Regions from separate parts of the Pantoea sp. KPR_PJ genome, predicted to be linked through region 3. Evidence: predicted binding sites of a transcription regulator. Region 3 holds the regulator's gene; each other region holds the start of a gene.
What was found. The regulator PurR, encoded in region 3, represses purine synthesis genes. The targets are predictions, from matches to a motif close to CANGCAAACGTTTGCNTG.
Positions count from the first base shown of each region.

Region 1: pyrD (quinone-dependent dihydroorotate dehydrogenase) is a predicted target of PurR. The motif match lies at 1,120-1,137, and genes of this name have one in related genera.
Region 2: HP564_RS10785 (NCS2 family permease) is a predicted target of PurR. The motif match lies at 1,329-1,346, and genes of this name have one in related genera.

Region 1 is NZ_JABMIK010000001.1:214,172-216,443, forward strand. It holds gene HP564_RS00955 (lipopolysaccharide biosynthesis protein) at 1-55, shown strand, start outside; gene HP564_RS00960 (glycosyltransferase family 2 protein) at 52-1,059, shown strand; gene pyrD (quinone-dependent dihydroorotate dehydrogenase) at 1,180-2,190, shown strand.
Region 2 is NZ_JABMIK010000004.1:53,974-56,245, reverse strand. It holds gene HP564_RS10785 (NCS2 family permease) at 1-1,233, opposite strand, end outside; gene HP564_RS10780 (glutathione S-transferase family protein) at 1,542-2,207, opposite strand; gene soxR (redox-sensitive transcriptional activator SoxR) at 2,255-2,272, opposite strand, start outside.
Region 3 is NZ_JABMIK010000001.1:940,326-942,597, reverse strand. It holds gene HP564_RS04505 (C40 family peptidase) at 1-155, shown strand, start outside; gene HP564_RS04500 (YnhF family membrane protein) at 196-285, opposite strand; gene purR (HTH-type transcriptional repressor PurR) at 574-1,599, shown strand; gene punR (DNA-binding transcriptional activator PunR) at 1,596-2,272, opposite strand, start outside.

The DNA of each region.
Region 1 (2,272 bases), 730 kb from region 3:
CAAACGTCTGCTGCCCGGGCGCGCCAGGGGTTTTAATGTTGAGGAAAGAGAATGAGTACACGGAATCCTGACAGCCATGCCGCGACGATCTCGGTCATTGTGCCGAACTGGAACTGTGCGCCCTGGCTGCCGGAAGCGATCGATGCGCTGCTGGGGCAGTCATCGCCGCCGGAGCAGGTTATCGTTATTGATGACGGTTCAACCGACAACAGTATTGCGCTGCTGGAGGCACTGGCCGAGCGCCATCCACAGCTGACCCTGCTGCGCGGCGAGCGCGGCGGCGTCAGCGCGGCGCGTACAAAAGGGCAGGAGATCGCGACCGGCGACTTCATCTACTTTATGGACGCCGATGATGTTGTGGAAAAAGATCTCTTCGCTGATTTCCGCCGCACGCTGGCACAGCATCCTGACATGGAGATGTTCTGCTTTGGCGCACGGATGTTTACCGATAAGCCGGTGGCGGAACGCCATTATGCGCAGTTCCATCAGCGCCACCTTGACGACGTCTTGCCTGGGGGCGCTGACACCCTGCGCAGCATGATCCCGCATCGTTCTGCACATCGCGTGCTGTGGAGTAGCATCCTGTCGCGTCAGCTGATTCAGCGTACCGGCGTGCAGTTTCTGCCGATCCAGAATCATGAAGATGCGCCCTATATGTTTGCGCTCTACATGTCAGCACGGCAGATCGGGTTTACGCGTAAGAGCTACTACAACAAACGTTTTATGCCGACGTCGCTGTCGCAAAGTAAGCCAACCTTCTCCTGGGTAGAGAACTACTACATTGCCCGCCGCAGCAGTGAACGCTTTTTGCAAGAGCAGGGCCTGCCACCGGAAGAGAAGCTGCTGGATCTCTACTACCAGCCGGTGATGTATGGCTGCCTGATCGAGATCCGCAAAAATAACATTCCGGTGCCGGCTTCATGGCATCCGACAATCGATCAGCTGGTGCGTAAAGTGACGCGAGAAAGCAAGCGCCTGAAACTGCTCTGGTACTACCCGACACTTTACAGCGGGTTACAGGCGTGCCGACGTCTGGCTCGCTATGCCAGCAAGCGCTGATCGCGATCAATACGCTTACCCGGTCGGTAATTTACTTTTGCGCCAGAGGCCTTTACCATTCTGGCGCACATTTTCCTGTGCACCCTGACAATTCATCGCTTCCGATACCCAGGAGAGTGCATGCTTTATCCTATCGTCCGACCCGCATTATTTAAGCTCGACCCCGAGCGCGCTCACGAACTGACCTTTCAGCAACTGCGTTTTATCAGCGGCACGCCGCTGGAGGCGTTCATTCGCCAGCGGCTTCCTTCCCGGCCTGTCACCTGCATGGGCTTACGCTTCGATAACGCGCTGGGGCTGGCGGCGGGACTGGATAAAAATGCGGAGTGTATCGACGCCTTCGGCGCGATGGGGTTCGGCTTTGTTGAGGTCGGCACCGTAACGCCGCGTGCTCAGGCGGGCAACGATAAACCACGTATGTTCCGGCTGGTGGAGGCCGAGGGCATTATCAACCGCATGGGCTTTAATAATCTCGGCGTCGATCACCTGGTGGAGAATGTTAAAAAGGCGCGCTTCAAAGGCATTCTGGGCATTAATATCGGCAAAAATAAAGATACCGCTGTTGAAAATGGCAAAGAGGATTATCTGATCTGCATGGAAAAGGTTTACGCCCATGCGGGATATATTGCGATAAATATCTCTTCACCCAATACCCCAGGATTGCGCACGCTGCAATATGGCGAAGCGCTGGATGATCTTCTGGCGTCGATCAAAGCCAGACAGAAAGAGCTGGAGCAGCGTCACCTGAAATATGTCCCGGTGGCGGTAAAAATTGCCCCTGACCTTTCTGAAGAAGAATTAATTCAAATTGCCGACAGCCTGGTGCGACATAATATCGATGGTGTGATCGCCACTAACACCACGCTGGATCGCTCGCTGGTTAGCGGCCTGAAGCACAGCAGCGAAACGGGCGGCCTGAGCGGACGTCCGGTTCAGTCAAGCAGTACGGCGGTGATTAAGCGGCTGGCGCAAGAGCTAAAGGGTACGCTGCCGATTATCGGCGTGGGTGGCATCGACTCATTAACCGCGGCGCGCGAAAAAATGGCTGCGGGAGCCTCGCTAGTCCAGATTTACTCCGGCTTTATTTATAAAGGACCGGCATTAATAAAAGATATCGTGACTTATCTCTAAGACATTTCTGACAAAACGGGGCCGGGGGGTTTATTTCTCACTTCGGCTCGTTTATATTTTTCCCTGCTCTACCTGTTTTCAG
Region 2 (2,272 bases), on a different contig from region 3:
ACCGAGCATAATACCGGTGACAATATTGCAGGTCAGCACGATAAATACTGCCGTCACCAGACCTGACATCGCATCAACGAAATCGCCAAAGTCGATTTTTGCTACGTTGCTGAGCATCAGCAGGCCGACATACATCAGCGCAGGTGCGGTCGCATAGGCTGGCACCAGATAAGCCAGCGGCGACATAAACAGGATCAGCAAAAACAGTAAGCCAACAACGATCGCTGTCAGGCCAGTTTTACCGCCCGCCGCGGTGCCCGCCGCCGATTCGATATAGACCGCCGCCGGAGACGCGCCTACCAGTCCGGCAAACAGACTGCTGACAGAGTCGGTGGTCAGCGCGCGCCCACCATTAATAATCTGGCCCTCTTTATCCAGCAGGCTCGCCTGCCCCGCCACTGCACGGATGGTGCCGGTGGCGTCAAACACCGCCGTCATGACCAGCGCCAGCACGCTTGGCAGTACCACCGGCTGTAGCGCGCCCATGATATCCAGGCTAAACAGCAGCGACGCCCCCTGACTGTCACGCAGGCTTGGCCAGGCGAAGAGGCCCTGATATTTCACCGCCGGATCGAATATCAGTCCGAGCACTGAGATAGCGATAATGGTCAGCAAAATGCCGCCCGGTACACGGCGCTTCTCCAGGCCAAAAATCGCGGCCAGCCCCAGCAGTGACATGATCACCGGAAAGGAGGCGAACTGGCCCAGCGCCACCGGCATACCGGGTGCAGGATTTTTCACCACCAGCCCGATACCGTTGGCGGCAATCAGCAGCAGAAACAGACCAATTCCAACGCCTGTACCATGTGCCACGCCCATCGGCAGATTGCGCAAAATCCAGGCACGAATGCCGGTAACAGAGATGAGCGTAAACAGCAGTCCCATCAGGAACACCGCGCCAAGTGCGACCGGAACGCTGATCTGCTGGCCCAGTACCAGGCTGAACGCGGTAAAGGCGGTCAGCGAAATGGCACAGCCAACCGCCATCGGCAAATTGGCCCACAGGCCCATGAGAATGGAGCCGAAACTGGCGACTAAGCAGGTGGCGACAAAAACGGCGGCAGGCGAAAAACCGGCTTTGCCCAGCATGCCGGGCACCACGATGACCGAGTAGACCATCGCCAGGAAGGTGGTCAGTCCCGCCAGAATTTCCTGCCGGACAGAACTGCCGCGTGCAGAAACAGAGAACCAGGCGTCCAGCTTGCCAGCGGACGAGCGTGATTCGTATGACATAGTTGAGCCTCAAGAATTTTGTTGTGTGAAATGCCCTGCGTCGCTGCCTGCTAATTTCCCTGGATAACGGCCTGATGCAGGCGTGCATCAGGCGGCAGGCAAACGTTTACTTCGCAGCGGATAACGGCCTGTTAAGCGGGCCGTTAAAAGGCAGGGGATTATCCGGCGTTTAGCCGCCTGTTTTCAACTGCTTCCTTGACTAAATTCAGGAGACAGGGGACGGTTCGGGACGATTTTTGCAGCGTTGTGCGGCGGTCATGTGCGCAGCGCCGCGATGTTATCATTTGATTCTTTGGGCCTTTTCCCGGTCAGCTTCCCGGCAGTACTTCACCCCCCTGCTCAACGGCGCGCTGCCAGGCGGCACGCTGCTGGATCGTTTTAAGCCACTGCGCCGTGGCGGGCATCTCAGCCAGACCACCGCGCGACTGCATCGCCAGCAGCGGAAAACTCATCTGGATATCGGCAATACTGAAGCGCTTTCCGCTGAACCAGGGATGGGCAGAGAGGTGCTGCTCAATCATCTGGCGGTGCGGCACCAGCTGCTTATCCAGCCAGGCTTTCTGGATCCCTTTGCCCAGCGCAGCCCCGGCCGGACGCAATAGCCAGGGAACCGGTGCCTGGCCCAAGCGACCAAATACCAGCTTCATCAGCAACAGCGGCATCAGCGATCCCTCCGCGTAATGCAGCCAGTAAGTGGTTTGCAGGCGCGCAGCATCATCTGCCGGTTTCAGACGATGCTCGGTGTCGTACTTGTTTTCCAGATAAGAGAGGATGGCACCCGACTCCGCGACAACCTGATTCTCATCCGTAATCACCGGTGACTTACCGAGTGGATGCACCTTTTTTAGCGCTTCAGGTGCCAGCATTGAAGCCTCACGCTGGTAGCGCTTGATTTGATAAGGCACCTCCAGCTCTTCCAGCAGCCATAACACACGGTGCGAGCGCGACTGCTCAAGGTGGTGGACAGTAATCATGTTGAATCCCTGTTATGAGCCTCAGGCAAGTATAGCCCCCCTCCTCGTTAGCGCGGCGGCTTCCC
Region 3 (2,272 bases):
CCGCCGATCATGTAGGCGTCTATCTCGGCAACGGTAAATTTATTCAGTCGCCGCGCACTGGAAAAGATATTCAAATCAGCGCGCTTTCAGAGGATTACTGGCAGCGCCATTATATCGGCGCACGCCGCATGATGACGCCAAAGACCATACGCTGAGATAAAAAAACCGGGATATCCCGGTTTTTTTTGTGCCACTTTAATGCAGGATGGCGGTGAGGCTGAACGTCACAATCATCAGCAGCGCCGCACCAGTGGTCATCAATGCCAGTTTTAAATCGGTACTCATTTCCCCCCTCCTTACCCACACAGTTATTATGGTCTTGCGCAATTTTCCCATAGCTGGCGGTAAAAATCTCGTGTTATCTCGCAAGCCTTGCTAGAATCCCCGCCTTTGTTGCGCAACTGGCGCAACCGCAGTTTAGTCCGCACGCAACAGCCCCTGTTTTTTTCCTGCCAGGTAATGACTTTTCCGTCAAGAAATGCAGCAAATTAACAGAAAATAACCTTAGCGGACGCAAACGTTTAACATTATGCTTATCAGTAGCTTACTGACAGGTTCTGGAGTTTCTTTTTAATGGCAACAATCAAAGATGTCGCAAAGCGCGCCGGTGTCTCAACGACGACCGTTTCTCACGTAATTAACAAAACGCGTTTTGTTGCGGAAGAGACGCGCAATGCCGTCTGGCAGGCAATTCAGGAACTGCACTATTCGCCCAGCGCCGTAGCGCGCAGCCTGAAAGTCAACCACACCAAAACGCTGGGTCTGCTGGCAACCTCAAGCGAGGCGCCCTATTTTGCTGAGATCATTGAAGCGGTTGAGCACCACTGCTTTGAACGTGGCTATACCCTTATCCTCGGCAATGCGCATAACGATTTACAAAAGCAGCGCGCCTACCTGTCGATGATGGCGCAAAAACGTGTTGATGGCCTGCTGGTGATGTGCTCTGAATATCCGGAAGACCTGCTAAAAATGCTGGAAGAGAACCGCAACATCCCCATGGTCGTGATGGACTGGGGCGAATCGCGCGGTGATTTTACCGATACCGTACTGGATAATGCTTTCCAGGGTGGCTATCTGGCAGGTCGCTATTTGATCGAGCGCGGCCATCGCGATATCGGCGCTATCCCCGGCCAGCTGGAGCGCAATACCGGCGGCGGTCGCCACGCCGGTTTTCTCAAAGCACTGGAGGAGGCTGGCATCGCCGTGCGTTCTGAATGGATCGTGCAGGGCGACTTTGAGCCTGAATCGGGCTACCAGGCGATGCAGCAGATCCTGCAGCAGAAACAGCGTCCGACAGCAATATTCTGCGGAGGCGATATTATGGCGATGGGTGCGATCTGCGCGGCCGATGAGATGGGGCTGCGCGTGCCGCAGGACATTTCGGTGATCGGTTATGACAACGTACGTAACGCACGCTACTTCACGCCCGCCCTGACCACGGTACACCAGCCCAAAGCCCAGCTCGGTGAGAAGGCGCTGGAGATGTTGCTGGACCGTATTACCAGTAAACGTGAAGAGTCACAGACCATCGAAGTGCATCCGGCGCTGATTGAACGTCGCTCTGTAGCTGACGGTCCGTTCCGCGACTATCGCCGTTAATCTTCGCTTAACCACTCCTGATTTAGCGTTTGCGCATCGCCCAGATAGCTCAGTAGCCAGCTGAGCGCGGGTGATGCCCGCTCTTCTGACCAGCTCACGCAGCAATGGCTATCGGGAAAAGTGACCGGCAGCGTGAGCTCTGCCAGTTCACCCCTGTCCAGCAGAGGACGTGCAAGGTGCCCCGGCATCATCGCTACGCATAGCCCATCCAGCACGCAAACCAGCCCCGCCTGCCAGTCAGGCACTACCAGGCGCCGCTGGTTATCCAGCGTCCAGGTCATACGGCGCGGCAGCGCGCGTGAGGTATCCTCCAGCACCAGCGATGGCCAGGCGCGCAGCACATCATCATCCAGCCGGGACTGCTGTGTCAGCGGATGGTGACGCGCAACCACGCAGCGCCAGTTCAGCGCCCCCATATCGCGAAAGGCAAAGCGACCGCCAACCGGTATGGCCTGGGTTGCGCCAATAGCGACGTCTACCCGCCCGTCGGCCAGCGCGTCCCAGACGCCGTTAAAGACCTCATAGCTGATATGCAACTCCATATCGGGGAAGTGTCGATAGAAATCGGTCACCAGTTGACGGCTGCGCGGCAGTTTCACAATCCGGTCAACTGCAATGCTGAGCTGTCCGCGCCAGCCGTTTGCCAGCTGTTGACACTGCCTGCGGGTAGCGA